Regions from separate parts of the Priestia sp. 40 genome, predicted to be linked through region 1. Evidence: riboswitches for the same ligand, from Rfam matches in the RefSeq annotation. Region 1 holds a riboswitch; each other region holds the start of a gene.
What was found. A riboswitch is a leader RNA that binds a small molecule or an ion and turns the genes downstream of it on or off. The one in region 1 is predicted to bind S-adenosylmethionine.
Positions count from the first base shown of each region.

Region 2: another riboswitch for S-adenosylmethionine. It lies ahead of ACO1DI_RS21090 (bifunctional homocysteine S-methyltransferase/methylenetetrahydrofolate reductase); the one in region 1 lies ahead of ACO1DI_RS04435 (hypothetical protein).
Region 3: another riboswitch for S-adenosylmethionine. It lies ahead of metK (methionine adenosyltransferase); the one in region 1 lies ahead of ACO1DI_RS04435 (hypothetical protein).
Region 4: another riboswitch for S-adenosylmethionine. It lies ahead of ACO1DI_RS22275 (5-methyltetrahydropteroyltriglutamate--homocysteine S-methyltransferase); the one in region 1 lies ahead of ACO1DI_RS04435 (hypothetical protein).

Region 1 is NZ_JBMPZA010000005.1:640,376-647,777, forward strand. Features, by position in the region: gene ACO1DI_RS04410 (PLP-dependent aminotransferase family protein) at 1-1,352, opposite strand, end outside; gene ACO1DI_RS04415 (GNAT family N-acetyltransferase) at 1,465-1,863, shown strand; gene ACO1DI_RS04420 (GNAT family N-acetyltransferase) at 1,893-2,732, opposite strand; gene alaP (alanine permease AlaP) at 2,959-4,362, opposite strand; gene ACO1DI_RS04430 (DUF1540 domain-containing protein) at 4,678-4,836, opposite strand; gene ACO1DI_RS04435 (hypothetical protein) at 4,937-5,275, opposite strand; SAM riboswitch class I at 5,345-5,446, opposite strand; gene ACO1DI_RS04440 (hypothetical protein) at 5,568-5,864, shown strand; gene ACO1DI_RS04445 (GNAT family N-acetyltransferase) at 5,877-6,323, opposite strand; gene ACO1DI_RS04450 (hypothetical protein) at 6,404-6,844, opposite strand; gene ACO1DI_RS04455 (glycosyltransferase family 2 protein) at 6,952-7,402, opposite strand, start outside.
Region 2 is NZ_JBMPZA010000017.1:264,685-272,086, forward strand. Features, by position in the region: gene ACO1DI_RS21085 (amino acid/polyamine transporter II) at 76-1,110, opposite strand; SAM riboswitch class I at 1,443-1,549, shown strand; gene ACO1DI_RS21090 (bifunctional homocysteine S-methyltransferase/methylenetetrahydrofolate reductase) at 1,657-3,495, shown strand; gene metH (methionine synthase) at 3,496-6,939, shown strand; gene ACO1DI_RS21100 (Cof-type HAD-IIB family hydrolase) at 7,264-7,402, shown strand, end outside.
Region 3 is NZ_JBMPZA010000005.1:1,527,386-1,534,787, reverse strand. Features, by position in the region: gene ACO1DI_RS08985 (ABC transporter substrate-binding protein) at 1-690, opposite strand, end outside; gene ACO1DI_RS08980 (alpha/beta hydrolase family protein) at 864-1,646, shown strand; gene ACO1DI_RS08975 (DUF2584 domain-containing protein) at 1,702-1,944, shown strand; gene pckA (phosphoenolpyruvate carboxykinase (ATP)) at 1,979-3,568, opposite strand; SAM riboswitch class I at 3,943-4,060, shown strand; gene metK (methionine adenosyltransferase) at 4,193-5,395, shown strand; gene ACO1DI_RS08960 (glycosyltransferase family 4 protein) at 5,430-6,575, opposite strand; gene ACO1DI_RS08955 (phosphatase PAP2 family protein) at 6,594-7,118, opposite strand; gene ACO1DI_RS08950 (gamma carbonic anhydrase family protein) at 7,310-7,402, opposite strand, start outside.
Region 4 is NZ_JBMPZA010000020.1:55,414-62,815, reverse strand. Features, by position in the region: gene ACO1DI_RS22305 (hypothetical protein) at 1-1, shown strand, start outside; gene ACO1DI_RS22300 (PAS domain-containing protein) at 274-1,056, opposite strand; gene ACO1DI_RS22295 (DUF3243 domain-containing protein) at 1,365-1,682, opposite strand; gene ACO1DI_RS22290 (LysE family transporter) at 1,907-2,545, shown strand; gene ACO1DI_RS22285 (Rpn family recombination-promoting nuclease/putative transposase) at 3,289-4,155, shown strand; gene ACO1DI_RS22280 (alpha/beta-type small acid-soluble spore protein) at 4,380-4,589, shown strand; gene ACO1DI_RS22275 (5-methyltetrahydropteroyltriglutamate--homocysteine S-methyltransferase) at 4,725-5,852, opposite strand; SAM riboswitch class I at 5,934-6,034, opposite strand; gene ACO1DI_RS22270 (hypothetical protein) at 6,533-6,865, opposite strand; gene ACO1DI_RS22265 (STAS domain-containing protein) at 7,065-7,402, opposite strand, start outside.

The DNA of each region.
Region 1 (7,402 bases):
TCATTAGACAGTCCGGCAAATCCAAGCAATACATAGGGCGTGGTGTTGTCACCGGCACTATGATAATAAATAGATGTTGGATAAATCGTTACCCCTTGCTTGGCAGCTGCTTCTATTAGTTTCTGCTCACTCATTCCATTTTTTACCTCAAGAAGAATATGCAATCCAGAATGTTCTCCAATAACATCTACACGTTCCCCCATAGTAGCAGTCAAGCAATCTAGCAGCAGCGCTTGTTTTTTACGGTATGCTGTTCTCATTTTATTCAAGTGACGCTCCCAGTGCCCTTCTTTCATAAACAGAAAAAGCGTATGCTGATGAAGCCTTGAAACAGGCTGTTTAAAAAGTCCACAGTGCTTCACATAGCTTTTACGAAGCCGGTGTGGCAGCACGGCATAACTTATTCGAAGAGAAGGCATCAACGACTTTGAAAACGTACCCGTATAAATAACACGATCGTCTTGATCTAATCCTTGAAGGGCCGGAATCGGTTTTCCTTTATAGCGAAATTCTCCGTCATAGTCATCTTCTATGATATAGCCATTCGTTTCTACCGCCCACTCTAGTAGTTCAAGTCTTCTTGCTATGGGCATGACCATACCAATAGGAAATTGATGAGACGGCGTAATATACACCGCACCCGCTCCGCTTTCTTTCAGTTCCTTCACTTTTAAGCCAGAATTATCGAGAGAAATAGGGATAACTGACATGCCTTGTTCTTGAAAAACGTGCCTCGTCCGGTGAAAACCTGGATTTTCGAATCCAATTATTTTTTCTTTCCCCAAGATGACAGACAGCAGCCACATAAGATACTGCGTACCTGCACCTATCACAATTTGCTCCGCTGTGCAGCGCACTCCTCTTGAATGATAAAGATACGTTGCAATTTCTTGACGAAGCAGCAGTTCGCCCTGTGGATGTCCGCTATAAAAGAGCTGGCTTTCATCATGATAAATAGTTTGAACCGTTAGCTTTTTCCACGTGTTATACGGAAACTTTTCCATATCTACCTTTCCATGGCTAAAGTCAATGACAGTTGATTTCCGTTCTTCTTGCGGTAAAGAGACATAGACGGGAGGCTGTTCTTGAAGCACAACTTCATTTTTTATCTCTTTTACAAATGCTCCTTTCCTGGCTAGTATCTCGATATAGCCTTCAGTTTCTAACTGTACATAAGCCGCTTCAACCGTATTTTGGCTAATGCTTAAATGAAGAGCTAGCTTTCGTTTGGAAGGCAGTTTTTCATGAGGCTGAATGGTACCTTTTTGAATTTGTTTCTTTATGTAAGTATAAAGCTGCATGTACAAGGGATCTGCTTTTCTTTTATCAAGCAAAGGCATTAACTCTAACATAGTGGTCTTTCCTTTCTAACTGATACTATTAAATTTGCTGTTTCTGACACTTACTCTCAGTTCAGGTTATTCATATACTGGACTATATCTTATAAATCAAGGAGATGACGCAATGACTATCACGTATAAAACCAACGTTTCAATCCGTGCGGAACAAGCCGCTGAAGTGTTTGTACATTCAGGTATTAAACGTCCTGCACAAGATCTTGATCGGATTCAAAGAATGCTTGATCACGCTTCTCTTACTGTTACCGCTTGGAGCGACAGCGAACTCATTGGTATAGCCAGAGCGTTAACAGATTTTAGCTACTGCTGCTATTTATCGGATTTAGCTGTCGTAAAAGATTATCAAAATCAAGGAATCGGCACACAGCTCCTCAAACACGTTCAATCAGAAATCGGTGAAGAAACCGCGCTGATATTACTTTCCGCTCCTTCTGCTATGAACTACTATCCAAAAGTCGGTTTTCATCAAATTGATAATGGGTTTAAGATTGAAAGAATTCGGTAGACGCAAAGAAAGGAGCTTCTCCTTTCTTTTTATCCAAACGCCTGAGCTGCTATAGCAAAAAGATTGCCCTGTCTAGCAGATAGGGGATTGACGCCATACGCCATAACAGGAGGCTTATTTTGAAGCTGAAATCCGTGTTTTTCCACAAGTTTCTTTAACGTTTCCTCATGAGAAGACAGGTCAATTCTCAGCTTTTCTTTGTAATTCTTCGCTAGTTCATCAATGACTAGCATTGCTGCTTCAGCGTGTGGAGCAACTACGGGACCAATCACGATATTGCTCGGGGTACGAACCGCTAAACCATAACCCGTCATTTTATTTTGTTCGTTTTGTAAGACAACTGCTTTTTCAGCTTGCTGAATTCTACTTTTTAAAAATAGCTTTCTATTATCTCCAAATGCTGCTTCATCAAGCTTTACAACCTCTTTGAAGTCCCTTCTCGTTAAGGATCGTGTATAAAACCCTGAAGCTTTAAATGCTCTTGGTATGTATTCATTGCTTATATATTTACTTACATAGTCCACGGTTTTAAACCCTGCTTTTTTATATAAGTGCTCACCTTCTTTTGTTGCAATTAAGTAGGCATTCACCTCAGGGGAAAGAATTTGCAAACAGTGCTTCATGAGCTGCCCGGCTAACCCTTGTTTTCGGTAATCTTTTCTCACAATTACCATTCCTATAAAAGCTGACTGATTTTCATATAAAACTACTGCTACGCTTGATACAATGTCACCTTTCTCATTTCTATGCCCAAATACGTTTCCAGATGAAAAAATTGTATGTAAATCCGCTTCACTATAATCCCATTTTTCTAGCTGCGATAGCAGCAGCAAACCTTTTATATCTTTTTCACTAAATGTTTCAATCATTTCTCCATATTCTCTCCCGACTTTTCGACGTCCTATTTGGCTTTAAGAAGCGTAATACTAGCCGTTATTTTGGCTGTCATTCAATAACTCATGAGTTCTCTTTCATAGCTAAATAGTACAGAATAAATAGAATACTTTCTACATTTATATATCCATAACTCGAAACTAAGCATTCGCACATAAACTAATGAAAAGAGACCTCTTTCCAAGAAAGAGGTCTCTTCGTTTATTTCACTAGCTTTTGCTCAGTCCCAGCTGAACTCTGACTTCGTTTGTGGAATCCTTTTGCGTAGTACGCGATAATAAGACCGATAAACCATAATGGTCCGATGACAACTGCAATTCTTGTATCTGGATTGTACGCCATAAGAACAACAACCAGCGCTAAGAATGCAAGTGACACATAAGACGTTAACGGAAATAAAGGCATTTTATATTTCAGCTTTGCCTCTTCACCTGTTTTTAGCGTTTTGCGATACTTGATTTGAGAAAGTAAGATAATTCCCCATGTCCAAATCGCACCGAATGTTGCAATGCTTGTTACCCACGTAAATACTTTGGCAGGCACAATGTAGTTTAACGCTACTCCTACTAATAGCGCACCCGCTGATGCTAAAACTGCTTTTCCCGGTACGCCGCCTTTTGTAAGCTGGCTGTATCCTTTTGGCGCTTCTCCGTGCTCTGCTAAGTTAAACAGCATACGGCCTGTACTAAAAATACCGCTGTTACAAGAAGAAAGAGCTGCTGTTAACACGACAAAGTTAATAATGCCGGCCGCCGCTGGAATGCCGATTTTTTCAAACGTTAATACAAATGGACTTCCCTGCGAACCAATTTCTTGCCAAGGATAAATTGACATAATGACAAATAATGCACCGACGTAGAAAATAAGAATACGCCAAAAGACAGAATCGATCGCTCTTGCTAAAGATTTTTCCGGATTTTTCACTTCTCCTGCGGTAACGCCGATCATTTCAATTCCTAAATACGCAAACATAACCATTTGCAGCGACAGCAAAATACCTTTGAATCCGTTCGGGAACAGTCCGCCGTTGTCCCACAAGTTTTTGATACCAGTCGCAACGCCGCCGTTGCCGATTCCAAACACAATCATTAATAATCCAACGGCAATCATTAACACAATCGCTAAAATTTTAATAAGTGCAAACCAAAATTCCAGTTCACCATATGCCTTAACAGCTAAGAAGTTAACCGTTGTCATGATGACAAGCGCCGATAACGCCCAAATCCAGTTTGGTACATCCGGATACCAATACCCCATATAAATACCAACGGCTGTAATTTCAGCCATACATGTTACAACCCATAAAAACCAGTAGTTCCAACCTGTTAAATAACCAGCAAGCGGCCCTAAATAGTCGCGTGCGTACTTGCTGAATGAACCTGCAACAGGTTTTTGAATCGCCATTTCTCCAAGTGCTCTCATAATAAAAAACATAATCATTCCGCTAAATCCGTACGCCAATAATATTCCTGGTCCTGCTAATTTAATAGCAGATGCAGATCCAAGAAACAGCCCTACCCCTATGGCTGCTCCTAAGGACATCAGCGTCACATGTCTTTCTTCTAACCCGCGTTTCAATTCTTTCCCCTGAGTTTTCCCCTGCATAAACGTCTCCCCTTTTTCCAATCTGTCAAAACGAGATGAATACAGCCTTTTGTTAGCGCTTTCATATAAGTTTGTGCTAAAAGTCAGCTAGGCTATATATTTGTATTCTATCACCTTTCTCTCACTTTTCTTTTGTCGAAAAACGAAAAAATTATCTTATCATTTTGTTTAAACGCACAATTAGATGCAGACACTGCATTTTTACTATGTATTTATTATTGCACCTAAGTAATAGTATTTTTAAGAAATAGAAAAACGCCGACTCAACTCCGTCAGCGCATCGTTCATTTTATGCTTTTTTATAAAAACTAGCATTTATCTCGCGGGTTCAAAAGTTTTACAGCCAGGTTCTTCCGTTTCAGAAACATGGTGACTACTTTCAGGACTCACAACGTAAATGGACTCTGCACTGCATTTATTTCCGGACTTCCAATACATACACTCATTCACTTCACATAATACACCTTGTGCCACTGTTATCCCTCCTTTGCTTTTCTTATCTATTCACTACCCGAAATATAACGATTCTAACATTTTCATGCAAAAAAACCGCTTGTTTATCAAGCGGATCTTTTTATTGCGTGTGTTCAACATACTGTTTTTTAGCTAAATATAACTCACGGCTCAGCGTGATCCGCCGTTCTCTTAATTTCCTTAATTTAGCCTGAAATTGTTCGTTAGTTGGCTCTTCTTGAATCAAGCGATACGTAAAAGAAATATCTTCATTTAACTGTTTAAAATCTTCCCATATCTCTTGAACGAGGGCGGATTGTTTTTCTTCAAATGAACGACTTTGCTGCGTTTTTAGCGCGGCTAAGATTTCCTGCTGCCACGTTTCGTCTTTTATTTCTTTTGCTAATAAGTATAGATCTAAATAATCGTCAATGCATAAAGCCGTTTGTTTATTATTCAATGTCATCACCTTTTCTATACGAAATGTTTCTTCCTAAGAAGAGGGTTTCATCATAGAAAAAGATTCCTCTTCTTATCTGTCAGAGCTAGGCTATGCTGGAATTAGCACCATTCAATAATTGTGGTTGCTGAGGCTTCAAAGGGCCAGTCCCTCCACCTCTCTAGATAAGAATATTTCGCTTTTAAATTATTTCTGACTATTCTAATATGTTTTATAGGTTACGTCAATAGCTTTTCAATAAAAAGAAAAAAGAAGTAAAATATGGTATGATTTTATAAAGGATGGTGAGCACATGAAACGATATATGTTATCTGCCTTTTTGGGAAGCTTGCTGCTGCTTCTTAGCATTGCCTTTTCATCTACTTTCCACGTTGCAATTGTCAAAACAACCGGAAGCATTGGAGGGATTATTTTAGCAGCGGCGGCTCTGATTATGAACGCGCTTGAAGATCCCCCCTCCTCAGACAATACAGGTGGAGGAGCCGTTGAAGTACTAGATAAAGGCGCTGTTTGGGCTACTTATTTACTTTTACTTTCATTACCGAACCTCATCGCATGTATAACATCTTATGTTTTATGGACTCGCTGACATTCACTAACGTTACGGACGTTTTACCACCTGCAGGCTCATTGATATTTGTTTATCTACAAATCCAAGTTCACGATACACATGCTGTGCAAAATTCCCAGCATGAACGCTGAGTCTGATTTCAGGATATGCTTTGATAGACAATTCATTGATTGCTTTTTGCATTAACGGCTTGGCTAGACCTTGCCCGCGGTATTCCGGTACAACATATAATTCGTAGATAAAGCCAATTTCTTCTTTTGAAAAGAAGTCGGCGGATGGGCCGATAAGAACCCAGCCTGCGAGTTTATTTTCTTGTCTCGAAACTAAATAATAACAGCCTTTTTCAAGGGCATTACCAACTAATTCATTTACGCGTTCAGCTGACGGATGAAACTGCTTCATTGTTCCTTCAAACAGCGCATCAGCAGATTTCGTCCGAATTTCCTGTATTTCTTCTTCAGTAGCTTTTGCAATCATCACGATCTCTCCTTTTGTGTTCGTTTTCCACATGCGAGGATAAATTCCTGCAAAAAAAGTCTTCGCCTAAGCGAAGACTTTTATTTAAATTCAAAATGTTCTTGATGATTGCCTTGTTCGTCCGTCCAGTTAATCATAATGTCTAAACCTGCCGCTTTTCCAGGAACAGCAAAATTCGCATAGCGAAAACGCTGACCGCTTTTGCTTAAGTTAGACCTTTCAATAGGAGAAAACAAGCTGTATTTCGCCTTATTTTTTCCTTCGTGCCGAAAAGCTTGGACCTGCACGCGCTCTACGTCTTTTCCAATGTTTGCAACGGTTAATCCATATGTATGATAGACGTTATTTTTCCACTTTAGCTGATTATCTCCCGTCATGCTCGCTTTTGTCAGTTCAACCGACCATTGTTCAGATGATTTCTTCATTGGAAGCTTCTCAATCGAAAGAGCGCTGACATGAATGTTTGCAAAAGCAAGCCAAACAAAACAAAAAGTGCTGACTGTATAAAATAGTCTTTTCATAGATTTTAATCTCCTTAGAAATTTTAGTAGTAGCATCTCCTATTCACTTAAAAATTATGATAAACGCTTTAACAAAAAAAGCCTCTCCATTTAGGAGAAGCTTCTTGTTAATGCATAAGCAAATCTTTTTGTTTGTCTAATGAGTGTTTTGTATATAAATCTCTTTCAATCGCATATTTAGGACGCTGTTTCACTTCGTTAAAAATCTTGCCAATATATTCTCCGACAAGACCCATTCCCATTAGCTGCAAGCCGCCTACAAGCCAAATCGATAAAATAAGAGACGTCCAGCCAATTTGCGTATGATCTAAATATTTTTGAATCAGCGCATAAATACCAAACGCAATGCTAAAGAGAAAAGAAGCTCCTCCAAGCAGCGTTAATAAGCGTATTGGCGCTACGCTAAAAGATGTAATCCCGTCGAATGCAAAAGCGAGCATTTTCTTTAGGGGATATTTTGATTCGCCCGCCGTCCGTTCTTTGCGGTCATATGTGACTTCCGCGGAACGAAATCCTACTAATGGTACAAGGCCTCGTAAAAAGACGTTTCCTTCTTTA
Region 2 (7,402 bases), on a different contig from region 1:
ATTATAGCAAAGTAAAATCGACTTGTCACATCATTTAACTTCGTTTTTTCACATCTGTTCTTTAAAATCCAGCTTTTAGCTTATTTTTTCTTTTTTAATACATAGCATCCATACAAAGGCTAGTCCAATATAGCCAAATATCGGATACAAAAACTCAAGAAGCTGAGCATATCCAAATTGCCCGATAATAAAGCATGCCAAGATAATAAACGCAAAAGCTTGCTTATCATTCAGGGGAAGAAATGATTGAAGCTGCTTAGCGATTCCAAATACATTTCCAATCAATGTAGTAAAAATCTCACCTAACACAACTACCGTAAATAAAACATTCACCCACGCTGAGATATTTTTAACAACGGCACTCATCGGAATATCAAGTTGAAATGAATAAGGCAAATTGGAAAGAGCAAGATGCGTAGAAACAAGCATAAACGTAAGTACACACCCTCCTATTACGGCCCCTTTTTTAATCACGCTCCTATCTTTCACAGAGCTTCCTAATGGAACCAAAACGGCCTGAGCCAAAGCTAGATTTAGGGAAATATATAAAAAGGGACTAACCGCCCACTTCCACTGTGTGACGAGCGTTAAGTCTGGCTTCGTTTGAATCAGTGAGAAATAGCTGACATTTGGCACAAAGATGATAAAAGCAAATGAAAGCATCATCGGCACAACAAGAGAATTAACCATTAAAATACCGTTAATTCCTCTTGCGATAAATATATAAGTTAAAACAATTGTACAAATCATCCCAACAGGAGGCCACAGCCCGAACTGTTCTTTTCCTATTGCCCCCGTACTCGCTAGCATGACTGAAGTTACTCCAAATAAAATGACGATCATTACACCGTTTACCGCTTTTCCAAGTACATCACCAAATAAATATGTATTAAGCTGCTGATAAGAAGAAGCCCCAATTGCGTGCGAAAGCAGCATCATTTTCGAACCTAGCCAAATAAAAAACAAGCCGCTGACCAAAATTCCAACCATTCCAAGTTCCCCGTACTGTGTAAAAAATTGAACAATTTCCTTGCCTGTTGCAAAACCGGCTCCTACAACGGTGCCTACATACGTAGCAGCAACCTGCAGCGTGAGTTTCCACCTTTTCATGCCCATCACCCTTCTACCCTTCATAGTTCACTATATGTAGAAACGGTTAAAAAAAGACGAGCCTTTTATATGTAAATCCTCGCCTCACCCGGTGCTGTGCCTTTTTCGTTTTTTTATTTCCTTCTTGTTTTTTTCATGAAAACCCTTTATCCCTTAACATAACGGCAGTTTTCAAACAAAATATACGGATATTTTCCCTTTAGCTTTTAAATTTTCCTCAATATTTGCTGGAAATTCACAATTTACTGTTGTATAATTTCTAAAAATCAGATAAATTATTAAATAAGTATTCTTTCTATTTAAAAAAATATGTTTCAATTATATACAATTGATTCTTATCATGAGAGGTGGAGGGACTGGCCCTTTGAAACCTCAGCAACCAGTCGTTGGAGACATGGTGCTAAATCCAGCAAGCAATTTATTGCTTGGAAGATAAGAAGGCGAAAAAAGTCTTCTTCTTAAGAAGACTTTTTCTATTTTATCGGCATATTGCATAAAACGAATCACTCGTGAAATAGAAGCGGAACAATTTAAGGAGGTTTTGACATGGGGTTACTTGAAGATTTAAAGTCTAAAATTTTAATTGGGGATGGTGCCACTGGTACCCTCCTTTACTCACACGGTATTGACAGCTGTTTTGAAGAACTAAACATCACAAAACCAGAAGAGGTTTCTCGTATTCACAGAGCCTATGTAGAAGCTGGTGCAAACGTTATTCAAACAAATACGTACGCTGCTAATTATCAAAAACTTGCCCGTTATGGATTAGAAGATTCAGTCAAAGACATCAATGTTGCTGGTGTAAAATTAGCGAAACAAGCTGCAAAAGATCAGGCTTACGTGGTTGGTACACTCGGCGGAATTCGTTCTTTCCAAAAAAACGCTATTAGTTTAGAAGAGGTTAAGCGAAGCATTCGTGAACAAATGTTTTGGCTTTTAAATGAAGGCGTGGATGGCCTTTTATTTGAAACATACTATGATTTCGAAGAATTAAAGACCGTTCTTACACTGGCAAGAAAAGAAACGGATAAGCCTATTATCACCCACGTTTCCCTGCATGATATTGGCGTACTGCAAGATGGGCGTCCTTTAGCAGATGCATTAAAAGAATTAGAAGACTTGGGAGCAGATGTTGTCGGGCTAAACTGCCGTTTAGGTCCTTATCATATGATTCAGTCTCTTGAAGAAGTACCGCTTCCTGATCGAGCTTTCTTATCTGCTTACCCTAATGCCAGCCTTCCGGCGTATGTAGAAGGAAAGCTGGAATATGAAACAAATGAAGACTACTTTGTAGAAAGCGCGCGTTTATTCCGCGAACAAGGGGTTCGCTTAATTGGAGGATGCTGCGGTACAACACCAGCCCACGTACGCGCAATGTCATCTGCCTTAAAAGATTTGCCTCCGATTACAAGTAAAGTCGTTAAAATGAGACCAGCCGTTACGGTTCAAGAGCGTGAGCAGCAGGATAAACCTCATATGCATGAAATTGTGAAAAAGCGCCGCTCGGTTATCGTCGAGCTAGATCCACCTAAACAGCTTGGCCCGACGAAATTTTTAGAAGGCGCAAAAGCACTTGATAAAGTCGGCGTAGATGCTATTACATTAGCTGATAATTCTCTTGCCTCACCTCGCATCAGCAACTTGGCAATGGCAACACTGATGCAGCAAGAAACAAAAGCACGACCGCTTATTCATATTACCTGTCGCGACCGAAATTTAATTGGACTTCAATCTCATTTAATGGGACTTCATACGCTAGGAATGAATCAAGTGCTTGCGATTACCGGTGATCCGTCAAAAGTTGGCGATTTCCCTGGTGCCACTTCGGTCTACGATCTATCTTCATTTGACTTGATTAGTTTAATCGCTCAGTTTAATGAAGGACTATCTTATTCCGGCAAACCGCTTGGTCAAAAAACCAATTTTTCCATTGCAGCCGCCTTTAACCCAAACGTGCGTCACTTAGACCGAGCCGTTCAGCGCTTGGAGAAGAAAATCGACTGCGGGGCTCACTATTTCATTACTCAGCCTCTCTATTCAACTAAGCAAATTGAAGAGGTATATGAAGCAACCAAACATTTAACAACACCGGTATACATCGGGATCATGCCGTTAACAAGCGCAAGAAATGCGCGATTTATTCACCATGAAGTACCTGGAATTAAATTATCCGAAGATATTCTAGAGCGAATGGACGCAACGGGAAATGACCGAATTCGCGGTGAAGTCGAAGGCCTTGCGATTGCAAAAAACTTAATTGATACAGCATATGAGCTATTTGACGGTATTTACTTAATTACGCCGTTTATGCGCTATGAAATGACCGAAATTCTAACACGCTATATTCATGACAAGCAACTTGTTACATCAGAAAGGAAGATATAAATGAGCTCACTTATCGAACAACAACTAAAGAAGCGAATACTCGTCATCGATGGAGCAATGGGAACGATGATTCAAGATGCTGATTTAACCGCTGAAGATTTTGGCGGCGAAGAATATGAAGGCTGCAACGAATATTTGACTCGAACAGCGCCTCATGTCATTCAGCGCATTCATGAAGAGTACTTTGCAGCAGGTGCTGACATCATTGAAACCAATACGTTTGGCTCAACATCTACCGTACTTGATGAATACGATTTAGGTCACTTGGCGTATGAATTGAATATCGAAGCTGTGAAGCTTGCTTGTGCAGCCCGCGATAAATATTCAACTCCCGAATGGCCTAGGTTCGTAGCTGGAGCTATCGGTCCTACCACTAAAACGCTCTCTGTTACCGGAGGCATTACATTCCCTGAACTAGTAGAATCGTACGAAGAGCAAGCTCGAGGTTTGTTAGACGGCGGCGTTGACTTGCTTTTAGTCGAAACCTGTCAAGACATGCTGAACGTAAAAGCCGCATTTCTAGGCATCACAGCAGCGTTTGAAAAACTAAAAACCGAAGTTCCTATTATGATTTCAGGAACAATTGAGCCTATGGGAACAACTCTCGCTGGTCAAGATATCGAATCTTTTTACTTATCACTGGAACACATGAAGCCACTTTCAGTCGGACTTAACTGCGCGACAGGCCCTGAATTTATGACGGATCATATTCGCTCTCTTTCAGACCTAGCCACTTCAGCAGTTAGCTGTTATCCAAACGCTGGACTTCCGGATGAAGAAGGCAATTATCATGAATCCCCTGAGCTGCTTGCTCAAAAAATTAAAGGGTTTGCTGATAAAGGCTGGCTGAACTTTGTAGGCGGATGCTGTGGTACAACGCCTGCTCATATTAAAGCACTGGCTGAAGCGGTAAAAGAGGTTGCGCCTCGTTCGCTTGATCGCTCCGAGCATAACCATGCTGTAACCGGTATTGAACCACTTGTATATGACGATTCTATGCGCCCTCTTTTTGTGGGAGAACGTACGAATGTAATCGGTTCTCGCAAGTTCAAACGCCTGATTGCGGAAGGAAAAATTGAAGAAGCATCTGAAATTGCGCGTGCTCAGGTTAAAAATGGTGCTCACGTTATTGATATTTGCTTAGCAGATCCAGACCGTGAAGAAATGGAAGATATGGAGGAGTTTATTCAAGAAGTTGTAAAAAAAGTGAAGGTTCCTCTTGTAATCGATTCAACCGATGAGAAAGTTATTGAAAAAGCTTTAACGTACTCACAAGGTAAGGTCATTATTAACTCCATTAACTTAGAAGATGGTGAAGAGCGTTTTGATGCAATCTTACCGCTAGTAAAAAAATTCGGTGCAGCTCTGGTTGTCGGTACAATCGATGAAACAGGCATGGCCGTTACTGCAGAACGAAAAGTAGAGATTGCTAAACGCTCACATGATTTGCTTGTTGAAAAACATGGCTTTAATCCAAAAGATATTATTTTTGACCCTCTTGTGTTTCCTGTAGGGACTGGTGATGAACAATATATTGGTTCTGCTGAAGAAACAGTTAAGGGAATTAAAATGATTAAAGAAGCCCTGCCTGATTGCCTGACCATTCTTGGCGTAAGTAACGTGTCATTCGGTCTTCCTCCAGTCGGACGTGAAGTACTAAATGCCGTTTACCTTTATCACTGTACGCAGGCTGGACTCGATTATGCCATTGTTAACACCGAAAAATTAGAGCGCTATGCTTCTATTCCAGAAGCTGAAATTGAGCTTGCTAATGCGTTATTATTTAACACAACTGATGAAACGCTAAGCACGTTTACCGACTTTTATCGTGATAAAAAGAAAGAAGCAAAAGTAGAAATTTCTACGTTAACACTCGAAGAACGATTGGCAATGTATATTGTCGAAGGTACAAAAGAAGGATTGCTTCCTGATTTAGAACAGGCTTTAGCTCAGTATGATGATCCGTTAGATATTATTAACGGACCGCTTATGGAGGGGATGGCGGAAGTCGGACGTTTGTTTAATGACAACCAGCTGATTGTAGCAGAAGTGCTTCAAAGTGCGGAAGTTATGAAAGCATCCGTTGCCTTTTTAGAACCTCATATGGAAGCAACTGAAAATGATTCTGGAAAAGGCAAAGTGATTCTTGCGACGGTTAAAGGTGACGTACACGATATCGGTAAAAACTTAGTAGACATCATTTTAAGCAATAATGGTTTTAAAGTAATTGATTTAGGAATTAAAGTAACGCCGCAGCAGCTGATTGAAGCAGTAAAAGACGAAAAGCCAGACATCATTGGCCTGTCAGGTCTTCTAGTAAAATCAGCTCAGCAAATGGTTTTGACTGCACAAGATTTAACACAATCAAGCATTGATGTTCCAATTATGGTAGGAGGCGCTGCCCTTTCCCGTAAATTTACTGACTTCAAAATTGCCCCGGAATATGAAGGTGCGGTCCTCTACGCCAAAGATGCGATGGACGGATTAGCGTTAGCAAATAAGCTGCAGAACAAAGAAGAAGTTATTCAGCTTTTAGCAGATTTAAAAACGCGGCAAGAAAAGAAAGTAACGGTTCGAGAACGCCAGCCTCAAACAGCTCAAGCAGCTACGGCTGTTTTAGAAAGATCCGCCATTTCAACGGACGCCCCTGTTTTTGTACCTGCTGATTTAAAACGGCACGTTGTCAAACACTACGATTTGGCACAGGTTCTTCCGTATATTAACTGGCAGATGCTTTTAGGCCATCACTTAGGACTAAAAGGAAAAGTAAATAAGCTGCTTGCTGAAAAAGACGAGCGTGCTGTTCAATTAAAAGAAACCGTTGATGACCTGCTCGAACTGGCACTAAAAGAAAACTTAATTAAACCTGCGGTTATTTATCAGTTCTTTCCTGCTCAAGCAGACGGAAATGATTTAATTATTTATGATCCTGCTGATGAAAAAACAGAAATTGAACGCTTTACTTTCCCTCGACAAGCAAAAGGACAGTTCCTGTGCTTATCTGATTTTGCAAAGCCTAAAGAAAAAGAGATGGACTATGTATGTTTCTTCTCTGTAACAGCAGGAACAGGCATTCGCGAACGCGCGGCGAAATTCAAAGAAAACGGCGAGTTTTTAAAGAGTCACGTGTTCCAAGCTCTTGCGCTTGAACTAGCTGAAGGATTAGCAGAACGTGTTCATCAGCAAATTCGTGACCGATGGGGATTCCCCGATTCGCCAGACTTTACAATGGCGGAGCGTTTTTCAGCCAAATACCAAGGTCAGCGTTTTTCATTCGGATATCCTGCATGTCCAGACCTTGAAGACCAAGCAAAACTGTTTAAATTAATTAAACCTGAAGACATCGGCATTCAGTTAACAGACGGTTTCATGATGGAACCAGAAGCTTCTGTTACAGCTCTTGTTTTTGCACATCCTGAAGCGAAATATTTTAACGTATTGTAAAACATGGCTGCGACAAATGTATTTTAGTTGAAGAAAGATCCGAACGGTAAATCCAGATTCTTAATTGAGAATCAACTCCGTTCGGATTTTTTCATTGTAATGGTGAACTAGATTTCATGTAGCTGTTTCTAGCTGTTGATTGGAGGACAGGGCGAAGACTCCTGCGAAAAAAAGTAATGTAGTTATGTCTTCATCTCTTTGAATTCACCGCCGGTTTGAGCTTTTTTTATGAGTTTCTTGGGAAACACTGATAGAATAAAGAATGTAATAAATTTGCAACACTCTTATCACAGCAAATTTTTCAGAGAAAGGAATTTTCAAGCAATGATTAAATTATTTGTAAGCGACTTAGATGGCACTCTTTTACACGAAGAAAAATACGTAGAACAGCATAATGCAGACGCACTTAGTGAACTTCAGCGCCAGGGAGTAGAGGTTTGTCTTGCTTCTGGACGAATGGATA
Region 3 (7,402 bases), 890 kb from region 1:
TTTTAAATAGCTTTCTTTGGCCATAAATGTTGTATAAGGAACTGTTCCTGATTCTTTTCCGAAGGAAGCAACGATATGTCCTTTTCCTTGTTTCTCTAAAATACTAGCCGTTGGCTCAAATAATTGAACGTAATCTCCAGTACCAGAAGCAAAAGCATTCGCAACGTTAGCAAAATCAATGTTTTGAACGAGTTTTACATCTTTTTTAGGATCAATATTATGCTGTTTCAACACATATTCCCCTACCATTTGCGGCATGCCGCCTTTACGTTGACCAAGAAACGTTTTGCCTTTAAGCTGATCCCATGAGAATTGATCGACCTTTTTACGCGCTACTAGAAATGTTCCATCGGTTTGGGTTAGCTGTGCAAAGTTGATGACGGGATCACTAGAACCCTGTGCATATACGTAGATTGAAGTTTCCGAGCCGACTAAGGCAACGTCGATGCCATCAGATAAAAGTGACGTCATTGTCTTATCTCCGCCCCACGTTGTTTTTAAATCTACCTTTAGTCCTTCTTCTTCAAAAAAACCTTTTGAAATAGCGACGTACTGGGGAGCATAAAAGATAGAGCGAGTTACTTCGCCGACACGAACCGTTTGTACAGATGTTGTTTTGCTGCAGCTAATTAGTGGAATGAGTAAAATCATAATAGCAAGCAAAGAAAAAAGCCATTTGATTGGTTTCATAAAGCAAACCTCCTTAAAATAATAAAATATTTTATGATAATGTATGTAAGGAAGTGGAAGAAGGTGAGTGCCTATATAATCGTGTGGAAAATCAAAGAAGTATAGTTCAACGATTGCCGATATAGGTTGCCGGGTGAAAAACAGGCCAGTTATATAAAGAATGGAGGAAAAAAATGAAGGATGGAACAATTCTACATAAACAGCGTTTTCCGTCACCTAACCCTCGCGTGGCGCTTTGGATAATTACATATGCATGTCAAGGACTTAAAATTAAAGGGATGCTCGCGGAACCAAAAGAACAAGGAATGTATGACGGCTTTTTATACTTGAGAGGAGGTATTAAGAACGTAGGAACGGTTCGTCCTGCTCGACTCATTCAATTTGCTTCTCAAGGTTTTATTGTGATGGCTCCATTCTATAGGGGAAATCAAGGAGGCGAAGGAAACGAAGATTTTGCAGGAGATGATCGTTACGATGCTTTTGCTGCTTACGATTTACTGAAACAGCTCCCTAACGTCCACCATGACCGCATTCATATTTTTGGGTTTTCAAGAGGGGGAGTGATGGCTTTACTCACAGCCATTGAAAAAAATGACAGCCGTTCTCTTGTGTTATGGGGAGGCGTCACGGATATGGTGCTGACATATGAAGAAAGAGAAGATTTAAGAAGAATGATGAAGCGGGTGATTGGAGGAACTCCTTCTAAATATCCTGAAAGATACGAATGGAGGACACCTTTGAACCGTGCTCATCTCGTCGAGCCGCCGGTCTTGCTTATTCATGGTTTAGAAGATAAAAACGTGTCGGTTGATCATTCCTATCAGCTCGAATCTAAACTAAAGAAGTCCAATAAAAAAGTTACCAGCTGGTACTTCGAAAACTTTCCACATGCTTTTCCACCAAAAGAAAACCGAGAAACGGTGAAGAAGTTAACGAAGTGGATGAAAGCGCAATAAAAGATATGCTACGATAGAGAAAACAAGTAGAATAACAGTGAGGAGTGAGAAAAAAATGGGTATGCCGCTAGAATTAAATACAATGATTGTGACAAAAGGCAACGAAAAGCGTGTAACGGATAACATTTTTCAAATTGAGAAAAAAGGATATCGCTTGTATCCGTTAGATATTCCATTAAACATTCACAAAACGAAAAATGGAGAATGTATTGGAACTGCTGTTGTGCGTAAGGTAGAAATGGCGCAGGAAAAAACTATTGTCACATATGAACTGACAAAATTACATTCGACTAATTAAAAAACCGATCGTCTATAAGACGATCGGTTTTTTATTAGACTCTAGGTCCGCCTAATGTTGAAATGTCAGATGCTACATCATTAAAACGCTTGAAATTAGCTTTGAATTTAGCAGCAAGCTCAGTTGCTTTTTGGTTATAAGCTGTTGCATCGTTCCATGCTTTAGAAGGCTGAAGCACTTCATCAGGAACTCCCGGAACATGAGTTGGAATCGATAAACCAAAAATAGCATCTGTTACTGTTTCGGTATTAGCTAGTTCTCCTTCAAGGGCTGCTTGAACCATAGCTCGAGTGTAGCTTAACTTCATTCGTTCACCTACGCCGTATTCACCGCCGGTCCATCCAGTATTTACAAGGTAGACATTTACATTATGTTCATCGATTTTCTTTCCTAGCATTTCTGCATAAGTTGTTGGAGCAAGAGGTAAGAAAGGCTCACCAAAGCATGTAGAGAAAGTAGCCTGTGGCGATGTTACGCCGCGCTCTGTTCCAGCTAACTTACTAGTATATCCGCTCAGAAAATGGTACATCGCTTGTTCTTTTGTAAGCTTGCTGATTGGAGGTAAGACGCCGAAAGCATCAGCAGTTAAAAAGACAATAGCTGTAGGATGCCCAGCAACGCTTGGCAATACCGTATTATCAATAGAGTCAATTGAATAAGCGGCACGAGTATTCTCTGTTAAACTATTATCATTGTAATCTGCTACTTTCGTATTTTGATTTAACACTACATTTTCTAGTACGGCGCCGAAGCGAATTGCATTGAAAATTTGCGGTTCTTTTTCTTCAGAAAGCTGAATGCACTTCGCGTAGCATCCTCCTTCAATATTAAATACACCAGAGCTTGACCAACCGTGCTCGTCATCTCCGATTAAACGACGGTTTGCATCAGCAGAAAGCGTTGTTTTACCCGTTCCAGATAAACCAAAGAATAATGCAACGTCACCTTCTTCTCCTACGTTAGCAGAACAGTGCATAGATAGAATATTGTTTTGAGGAAGCAAGAAGTTCATCACTGAGAAAATAGATTTTTTCATTTCACCAGCGTATTCAGTTCCTCCAATTAGCACAATTCGTCGCTCTAACGAAAGAATAATGAAGGTTTCAGAATTCGTCCCGTCTGTTTCAGGATCAGCTTTGAACGTTGGAGCTGCTACAATTGTAAACGGCTTCACATCATCATTTGTTTTTGGTTCGGCTGAAGGGCGAATGAATAACTGCTGAGCGAATAGGTTGTGCCATGCAAATTCATTAACTACTTGAATTGGTAACTGATACTTTTTATCAGCTCCAGCATATCCATTAAAAACAAAAAGTTCATTCTGCTTCTTTAAGTGGGTTAAGACTTTTTTGTATAGCGCATCGAATCGCTGAGCAGAAATTGGCTGATTGACAGGTCCCCATTCAACCGTTTTTGAAGATACAGCATCGCTTACAATAAATTTATCTAAAGGAGAGCGACCTGTATATTTTCCGGTTTCGACTGACACAGCACCTGTAGAAGTCAGCGTTCCTTCGCGTCGAGCTAGAATTTTTTCAACAAGTTGTGGAACAGATAATTGATGTTTTGTTGTTTTTAATTGAAGCAAACCATTTAATTCGATAGACATATCAACAGTACTCATGTGCACTACCTTCCTTTTTTAGCTATTATTTATTCATTAATGTTTGAAATTTATAATTAGTATAACACATTTATTTAATTATTCTATACTATTTAACTAAAAATGTTTGTGCATTATAAAAAAATGTACGTTATACCTATTTTAGACACATGTATATGTGCTAGAAGCGAAAAAAGTGAGGCTATTTTAAGTGAAAGCCTCATTTTGATCTGTCATATTAACCAAACTTAGTGATGATTCTTAATAAGGTGTACTATTTCAGAATTTGAGTATGTTACATTAAAACAGATTCAAACATAAAGAGATGATTTCCATTTGAATGTTGTTGACAGTGAAGCGCTTTTTCATGTATTATATGTCCTTGAACGGATACTCTCTTATCCCGAGCTGGTGGAGGGACAGGCCCTATGAAACCCAGCAACCATCGTCATTTTTTTGTGTAGACGATAAGGTGCTAACCTGATGCAAGGGCACAACCTTGATCGATAAGAGTGAAAGGCTTATGTAGAATTTGATACCTTTCCTCGATACAAGGAAAGGTTTTTTTATATTTTTTAACGTGTAATGAAAATAAGGGAATGAGTACCGTATCACAATGTATCGTATTTATAAGGAGGAAAACTGATGTCAACACAACGTCGTCTGTTCACGTCAGAATCTGTTACAGAGGGACATCCCGATAAAATTTGTGACCAAATTTCTGACTCAATTCTTGATGCTATCCTAGCAAAGGATCCAAATGCTCGTGTTGCTTGTGAAACAAGCGTAACAACTGGTTTAGTTTTAGTAAGTGGTGAAATTACAACTTCTACTTACGTGGATATTCCTAAAACAGTTCGTGAAACAATTAAAGGAATTGGCTATACTCGTGCAAAATACGGATTTGATGCTGAAACTTGTGCAGTATTAACATCTATCGACGAGCAGTCAGCTGATATCGCTGCTGGTGTAGACCAAGCGTTAGAAGCACGTGAAGGTCAAATGTCAGATGAAGAAATCGAAGCAATCGGAGCTGGAGACCAAGGGTTAATGTTTGGTTACGCATGTAACGAAACAAAAGAATTAATGCCTCTTCCAATTTCATTAGCTCATAAACTTGCTCGCCGTCTAACAGAAGTACGTAAAGAAGAAATTCTTCCTTACCTTCGCCCGGATGGTAAAACACAAGTAACAGTTGAATATGATGAAAACAACAAACCTGTTCGCATCGATACAATTGTTATTTCAACTCAGCATCACCCAGAAGTAACGTTAGAGCAAATTCAGCGTAACTTAAAAGAATATGTTATTAATCCAGTTGTTCCAAACGAGTTAATTGATGAAAATACAAAGTATTTCATTAACCCAACAGGACGTTTCGTAATCGGCGGTCCTCAAGGAGATGCTGGTTTAACTGGTCGTAAAATTATCGTTGATACTTACGGCGGATATGCTCGTCACGGCGGCGGTGCATTCTCTGGTAAGGACGCAACAAAAGTAGACCGTTCAGCAGCTTATGCAGCTCGTTATGTTGCGAAAAACATTGTAGCAGCTGATCTTGCTGATAAATGTGAAGTACAACTAGCATATGCAATTGGTGTTGCACAGCCAGTATCTATTTCAATTGATACATTCGGTACAGGAAAAGTTTCTGAAGAAGTACTAGTAGACGTAGTACGCAAAAACTTTGACCTACGTCCAGCAGGCATCATTAAAATGCTTGATTTACGTCGCCCAATTTATAAGCAAACAGCAGCTTACGGCCACTTTGGTCGTACGGATGTAGAGCTTCCTTGGGAGTTCACAGACAAAGCGGAAGCATTAAAAACTCAAGCTTTAGCTAAATAATAAAAAAAATCTCCGTGAAAACGGAGATTTTTTTTTATGCCCACTGAATACCTGCAGCAGATTTTTCTACGACACCTTCATATTCTGAAAGCAAATGCTGAAAAATGGCGTCCCATGATTGAGTAAGAGCATATTGTCTCGCTGCATGGCCAAAGTGAAGCCGCTGATGCAAATCATCGAGTAAATCTGTAATAGCCGAACTGAATTCTTCTAAGGAGTGAGGTTTGCAAAGGTAGCCGTTTCGCCCGTGCTGAACCATCTGTTTAACGCCTCCTGCATTTGCTGCCACTACAGGAGTTCCAGAAGCAAGAGACTCCAGTACAACATTTCCGAAGGTTTCTGTTTCTGAAGGAAAAACAAACAAATCAGATGATGAATAGATATGAGCAAGTTGCTTACCTTCAAGGAAGCCTGTAAATGTCATATGCTCAGATGCTTGCTGCTGCATTTGCTCTTTTAAAGGGCCGTCTCCCACAATAACCCAGTGAATTTGATGGCGGATATGATCGGGTAGAGATCGTGCGATTTTCATTAAAAAATCAGCGTTCTTTTCTTTAGCTAATCTTCCTACATAAGTTAAAATGTAGGGTTTTTTAATATTATATTTAATACGAATATCAAAGCGGTCATAGTGGGGGTGAAACAATTTGTGATTCACCCCTCGCGACCAAATAGCTACGTTGTGAAACCCTTGTTCTTCTAGCTGCTGTTTGGTCACTTCGGAGGGAGCGAATATTTTTTGTACAGGTTTATAAAACCATTTCATATATTTTTGCAATGGTACACGCATTTTTTCAAGTTCATAGTGAGATAAATAATCATCAAAATTGGTATGATAAGAGCCGACAAGAGGAACACCTAATCTTTTCCCGTAATAGGAGCCGCAAAGCCCCATTGTAAAAGGAGTGGCCAAATGAATAATAGAAGGATTGAATTCCCGCAGCTGCTTTTTAATTTTTAGAACGTTTGGCAATGAAAAGCGGCTGTTTGGATAAAGGAAAAACGGCATGCTGGGCGAACGGTGAACATACGTTGAAAATGACTGATCATGAGCAAATTCAGGAGCAAATACCTGGATGGGAATTTGCTTTGATTTGACATACTGAGTAAATTGATAAAGTGTTTTAGCAGCTCCGTTAACTTCTGGAGCAAATGTATCCGTAAATAAAGCAATTCTCATTAGTACTCCTCCTATCAATTAGGTTAAAAATATGTTCAGTGAAACAGCACCTGAAAAGATGCCCAGTATCAGACCTACCATGACATCCGTCGGATAGTGCAGACCGAGATAAATTCTTGAAATTCCTACCGTTACTGCAAGAGGCAAAAGAACAGCAGCGAAGGCTGGATAAACAATCATAAGAGGGGTAACCAACGAAAAAATAGCTGTTGTATGTCCAGATGGAAATGAATGATCTTTTAATGGATTTTCTAACACTTTTGTATGTTTTAATTGAATATAAGGTCGTTTTCTCGGATATAGTTTTTTAGCAATGGCGACTGGAATATGACTAACGGCTAGAGAAAACGCACAAGCGTAAGCGACGGATGAAGGATGCAGAAATAGCAGCAAGCACGCTATCACAATGGTAAACGTGGCTCCGCCGGCGTGAGTTAGTAAACGCAAAAATCTATTTAAGTGCTTTCGATCAAAATGTTGGTTGACGCTTTTGAATAATCGGCATTCGGCATCGTATACATACTGAATTAACTTGGCTTTCATAGAGTCGCTCCCTTTTCAATAAATACGTCTTTATTATTCAGTTTAATCTTTAATTGTGGAGGCAGTACTAAAACGATGTAAATTAATATGGAAATTTCTTTACAATTGTGGAGAGAATAGAACATGATTGGAGAGTTTGTGGAGATACTAAAAAAATTCCCTCAGTATGACTTTCTGAGGGAACGTTCCCTTTATAATGAAGAATCAGATTTCTTAATAGACTTATAATACTGACCTTTTTCTACATATTCTGTACGAATGCGCTGCATATCTTTTAAATCCTC
Region 4 (7,402 bases), on a different contig from region 1:
AGCTAACAGATTATATATTATGAATTAAATAATATATTAGTAGAAGCTAAAAAAGTATCAAAGGGTCAATCATATCGTGTTTACTCTGGATCTGAAAAATTAGGACAGCCTTTCTCATATAAAGACCATTTATCCTTACAAAATTAACAAAGCCTCCTTACCTACTTCGGTAAGGGGGCTTTGTTAATTTCCGATTGGACAGGCAAGCTTAATGCATTAGCTTAAACTACCCATTTTGAGAACTTCCTAACCTTTACTTCTGCTGACATTTCTTTATTTCTTTTCAATAAAAACTAATGCATTCTTCACATGAGTAAACGTTGTTAAGTCATTAAAAGTAACATACAAATCACCCATTTTCCTAGCTAACAAGGGCGTAATCCCGGTAATCATCACTTCAGTTCCTGTGAGACTAATTAAACGATTTAAGTTATAAATACACGAAACAGTATAGGTATCAATTTCTAGTAATCCAGAAAAATCAACAATAAAGTAGTCATCTTTTGATTCTTCAATATACGTCGGTACTTTTTCCATCAGCATATCATAACGTTGCTCATTTAACACACCTATAATCGGTAAAATTGAAACGCCATCCTTGACCGGAACAATAGGGGTAGACATCTGTGTCATCTGTTCATGATAATCGATAATGAGGTTTCCTTGTTTTACTTTTTCTGTTATATCCTTTTGGACACCTACAAAATATAATTTATCTTCCATCCATAAAGGGTCAATATATAATTCATTCCAAAAAGGACGCCCGTCTTTCGTATAATTTAAAATTTGAACGGTGATAGCTGAACGTGCAGCAATTGCTTGTCTCATTTCTTTAATCGTAGTAGGATTCGTTTGTTTACCTTGTAAAAACCGACAGTTATTTCCTAGAACTTCTTCTCGCTCGTATCCCGTTAAGTCTAAGAATCCCTTATTAGTATAGATAATGGGGTTATCGGGCAAAGATGGATCGGTTATAATCAGACCAGCACGTGTATAATCAAGGGCTTTCTGAATAAATTGTGGTTCATTTATATGATCCCTATATAACACCGACACATTCACTCCTATATTTTCTTTATTTATGATGTAAAGTATAGCAGTAAACAAATAATATACCATTTTAAGTGTACACACACCTAATTTTGGAGCTCCTAGTTTACAGGAAGACATTTGCAAGATAATCGTCACCTATTATGAGGGCGTGTAAAATCTACCTTGTACTACACCCGTTACTCCTACTCCCTTTTTAAGGTTTTTATCTTACAAACAAAAAGTAATGGCCAAATAAAAAAGGAAGAATGAATATGTCATTCCTCCTTTACTAGATGAATCATATAGCTTTAACTTTCAACATGTAAGTATAATTACTCTTTGACCATCTTCACAAGCATATGAGATAGGTTATGTTGCTCCTCTTCATTTCCAACTTTCCACAGCTCATGTAGTAAATATTGCTCTTCGTTTTGTGGTTCTTCATGTGTGGCTAAATAATCAGCTATTTTTTTAGCTGCTAGAGCCAGTTGTTCGTCATTCAATCCCAATTTTTCACCTTTTGTTACTTTATCTCCTAAGTATGTTTTAAATTCGTTAAAGCTAGAAAGAATATGGTCTTTCTTTTCTTGACTCATCTCATTTAATTTATTTTCCACTTTATTTTCAACAGTCCCCGTATTGTTATTCATCTTTGTATGCTCCTTCCAATTAAATAATATTGTTCTTATAAGGTAAATCCCCCAATAGCAAGTGTGTAAACATTTAATGCCATTTGAATGTGCTCTAGCAAAATTTATTGCTTTTAATCTCGCGATACTTATTACTCTCGTATGCATTTGCAGTAAAAATAGACTAAATGAAAAGGTGTCCTCATATATTGTGAAAAGACAGGCTATAGAGCTGAGGTGATAAAATGACACTATTAATTATTCATCTGGTGGTATTAGGAATCAGTCTTGCGGCACCTATAGGGCCGATTAAAATTGAGATGATTAAACGAGGGATCGTGGGTGGATTCTGGGCATCCTGGCTTATTGGTTTAGGAGGCGTTACAGGAGATTTACTTTTTCTCGTTGTCATCTATTTAGGTGCTGAGCATTTATTTGAACATCAGTTTATAGTTGTATCTACATATATGTTAGGCGGGTTTTTTCTTATTAAGTTGGGACTAAGTAGTTTATCTAGGAAGACTTCCTTAAAGAAAGATGATATGAAAACAACACTGTCTTCATGGCATCGAACATTTTGTATTGGCTTTTTGATGGCTTTATTAAACCCTTTAAACATTGTATTTTGGTTTGGGGTGTACGGAGCTACCTTGCAAGAACTGACACAGAAAGTGTCCTCTTCTCTTTCTTTTCTCTACAGTTTATTTATTCTAGTAGGGATTATCCTTTGGAATCTAAATGTTGCTTTTACTGTCCACTTTGGCCGCGATCTTCTTACTGATAAATTCTTACGAATTATTTCAGTTGTAGCTGGGCTTGTCTTAATTTTATATGGAGTGCGTTTTATTTTTCACTTCTTTAAACTAATTTTTCATTTTGCCTAATTCAAAGATACTCATCTATATCGTAAAGGAGAAAATTGAGAGGTGACCAAAAACTGTTTATTTTTGCTGTTACATTACTAGTAACACTTGTCCTTCTAACTTTATTATGCGTGTTTATTTCTAAGAAGTTACGAAAGAGACTAACACGTAGAAGTAAGCAATGGTGGCTCATTATACACGTTCTATCTGTAATTATTTATTTTGGCGGCATTTTTGGACAACTCTTAGTAACAAGTTCAATGACTTTCTTTTCTGATCAATCGCAGATATACGTGGGAATACTATTTATTAGTTATTTTGACCATTATCTAACGATACCTGGCGCATTAGCCTCTTTACTCACAGGGATATGGTTAGCTCTGCGTACTCACTGGGGAGGCCTAACAAAATATTATTGGGTTCTGACAAAATGGATAGGTAACATGCTTGCAATTCTCCTGGGGTCATCAATTACGGGTAATGTCGTATATAATTTATTCCCCAAAATTCTTTCTAGTGATTTACATCCTTTCCAAAACCCTCTTTATTTTCAGAGTCGAAGAATGCTATTTTGGGGTATTTCAATAAGCTTTATCCTTCTGGCTTTTTTAGTCATTATTTCTTATATAAAACCTTGGGGCAAGAGAAAGGTTAACTGAGTTTTTTTTAGCGTACATATCTGCGGGTACAAAGTGTACTATAGGAAGAAGAAATCTAGTCATGATATACTATTGGTAATAACCATAAATACGACGGAGGGCATTATGACAAAACGATTAGATTTACGTGTTGACTTTGCATTTAAATCATTATTTGGCACCCATGGAAATGAATCCATTCTAGCTGCCTTTTTAAATGCTGCGCTTCGTTTTCCAGACGAAAAGAAGATTCAAACGGTTCAGCTGTTAGATCCGCATTTTAATAAAGAAAACCAAGAAGATAAACGTTCCATTCTGGACGTACACGCACAATTAGAAGATGGAAGCCGCGTTAATATTGAGATTCAGCTTAATAACAAACATGACATGGAAAAGCGAACCCTCTATTATTGGTCCAAGATGTATAGCAGTCAAATGAAAGAAGGTATGGACTACGGAGAGCTTTGTAAAACCATCACCATCAATATTGTAAATTTCCGTTATTTATCTCATATTAATCATTATCATTCCACCTTCCAGTTATACGAACGTGAACAAAAATTACTCTTAACGGATATGATAGAAATTCATTTTATGGAACTACCTAAGTTATTGATTAAATGGCGTAACAGAGAGGTAGATCCACGAGAAGATCAACTTGTACGATGGTTATTATTGCTTGAAGCATCGGAAGATGAAGAAATCACTCAAGTATTGGAGGAGATTGCAATGCAAGAAGATCACGTGCTAAAAAAAGCGATAGATGAGTGGGAACGCGTAAGCCAAGATCCAGAAGTATTATTAGCTTATGAAGCCCGAAGAAAAGCATTATTAGATGAGAAATCAGCTTTGAAAAGAGCTGAAAGGAAAGGAAAAGAAGAAGCTATAAAGTTAATGGCCATTGGAATGATTCAAGAAGGTATAGCGAGTAATATAATCAGTAAATTGACAGGTCTTTCTGTAGAAGAAATCGAAAATCTTCGTCATCAATAAATAGAAAAAAGAGCCGTACTTAAAAGGTACGGCTCTTTTTTCGAACATGGCAAATATTGATTTTCATTACAAGGAAATGAAACATCTAATACCACTTTTTACAGTGTCATTTGTTTCTAAAAAATAGTATAGGAAGCACGTAAGAAAATAATACATCCATTATTTACTATGTATGTACTTCTTTTAAGATAGGAACTTTAAAAGAAACAAGGAGGTGACACAACATGGCAAACAACAAAAGCAGTAACAACAACGAGTTATTAGTATATGGTGCTGAACAAGCAATCGATCAAATGAAGTATGAAATTGCGAGCGAATTTGGTGTAAACCTTGGTGCTGACACAACTGCACGTGCAAACGGATCAGTAGGTGGTGAAATCACTAAGCGTCTTGTACAAATGGCTGAGCAACAACTTGGCGGCGGACGTTTCTAATAGAACTTTATAATAATGGCTGAAGGAAGAATGAACTTCATTCTTCCTTTTTTCGGTTATAAGATCCGCCCATTTATAGTATTTCAACACATCTAGAATGCTACTTATGTAAAATTAAAAAGCGATTCTCACTTTTTAGTTGGCTCCCCAGACATCTTGAGCAATTTTAATTATGTGACTAATTTTATTCCACTGTTCCTCTTCTGTTAATACATTTCCTTCTTCTGTACTTGCAAAGCCACATTGCGGACTCAATGACAAGTTAGCTAGAGGAACATACTGACTTGCTTCTTGAATTCTTTGCTTAATAACCTCAGTATCTTCTAGTGTAGGAAATTTAGATGTTACTAACCCTAAAACAACAGTTTGATTGTTACCTGTAAAGCTTTTTAATGGTTCAAAATCTCCTGAACGGTTATCATCATATTCAAGAAAAAGCCCATCTACATGTAAGTTAGCAAAGATTGCATCGGATATAGTATCATAGCCACCACTTGTGATATAAGTAGATCTAAAGTTTCCACGGCAAATATGCATAGTAATGAGCATATCTTCAGGCTTTTTAGAAATAGCATCATTTAAACAACTTACTCGAGTATTAATAATGTCTTTTACATCCATACCCAGCTTCTCAACAACCGCATTGATTCGTTCTTCAGAAACAAAATCAATCCACGAAGTATCGTCTAATTGTAGATAACGGCAGCCTGCGTCGTAAAAGGCTTGAATCGCTTTCTGATAAGCAGCCACAGTATCATGATAAAATTGATCTCTGTTTCCATTGTAATATGTATCTTCTTGAATTCGAGTAAATAACATGTTTGGGCTTGGAAGTGAGAATTTAGCGACTTGGCTTCCATCACCATGGCGTTCGACAGCTTCTTTTAAAAACGTGAAATGTTCTACCATATAATGATGATTGAAGTCTACTTTACCTACTACCTTAATCGCGTTATTTTTGGTTTTTGCACCCTTGAATTGGCTGATATATTCTGTCTCAAACTGCTCTACACCTTCTAAGCCTGATAAGAAGTCCAAATGCCACCAAGAACGTCTAAATTCACCGTCCGTGATAGATTTAAGACCTACTTCAATTTGCTTCTGGACAAGCTTTTCAATTTCTTTATCCTCTACAGATTTTAGATCGGCTTCATTAATTGTACCATTTGCATACGCTTTTCTTGCTTCTTTAAGGGGAGTTGTGCGTAAAAAGCTGCCTACGTGATCAGCTTTAAATGGAGCCTTCACTAGTGTCTTTGTCATGAGTTTGTTTCCTTCTTTCTTTTTAAAATAAAAAACCTCTTCTTAAAAATAAGAAGAGGTTAATAATCGTTATGGGTTCTCTTCTTATCTTCAAGCAAATTGCTACTGGAATTGGCACAGTACTTTAACAGTCTGTTGCCGAGGCTTCCTAGGGCCAGTCCCTCCACCTCTCGAGATAAGAATATTCAATTTATTTAACTAGAAGAAATATTACACTTGTTTTCTTAGCTTGTCAACAAAAAATTGGAAAATCAGAAATAGCACATCTCTTATCTCATTACTTCCTCATTACCTACTACAGTAAGGGTTCTTCTTTGTTTTTGGGTTGGACAGGAAAGCTTATCGCAATAGCTACATAGTATTTAAAGAATTTGGCTCCATTACCTAATTGTTATTTATCTTCACCAATTGTATTAAAAAAATATCTGACTCCATTATACCTAGCCTCTTCATTGCACTTTGCAAGGAGCGCTATTCCTCACTTCTAATTTCTCTCTTTGATTCATTTCTTAGAGCGAATACGCTAAACCAATCTTTCATATAGTCACATCTTCTTACAAATACGAAAAGAGCAACCATCATATACTGGCTGCTCTCTCCTAGCAAAAATGCACTCACATCAATGTGAATGTGAACGTATTCATATTACAGCACTTCATTGATAAAAAAAGAAATAATTTCTATTTGCCTTTATACATAGTTAATCGTTCTTTTGCTAAATTAATTAATTCCTTTAACTCTTCAACAGATTGCTTGTTATTACAATCGTTTAATAAATCTATTGTATCTTGCAAAAATTGCTCTCTTCTTTTTACCCTTTTATATTCAGCCCTATATTCTTCTGCCATCCTTGCTGTTCGAGTAGACCCCTGACGAGGAGTGGGAACTTTTTCAAAATCTGAGGTACGAGATTTTTTATCTTTTTCATCAAGCATAGCGTTTTCTGGATTCCTATTCCTCAATCCTGATTGACCCAAAATACTCCTTGCAGCTCGTTCTCTTCCAATGGCCATTGTCATTTCCCCTCTCTGGAATTAAGATTTGAGATAAAACGTCTTGTACAGATTCAATAACAATAAAATAAACCCTTCTTTTGATAAGTTAAATTACTAATTTCAATTGATGCTTAGTTACTAGCTATTCCGTCTTTATTTCTATCCAACAATAAGAAGACTACCTTCCATTGGTAGTCTTCCTGCTGCTATAATTCTTTTACCTTATATGCAAAAGGTCACTTACTGCGTCCTTTAGTTTTCCATAGGTTCTTATTTTACTGAAGTCTATACCCAATTGAACGGCTGTTAAAGCAATTTCTGGACGGATACCTGTAATCGTTGTATCAATTCCTAGCAATTCTAACATGTTTACGACTTGAAACAATTCATTGGTCATCATTGTATCAATGGAAGGTACACCTGATAGATCAATGATTAGGCAAGACAATTCAAGGTCTTTTGCCTGCATCATAATTTTTCCCGCAAAGTCATTGCTCTTATAGTCATCGATCTGACCAATTATAGGAAGAACACCAACTGTATCTGAAATACTAA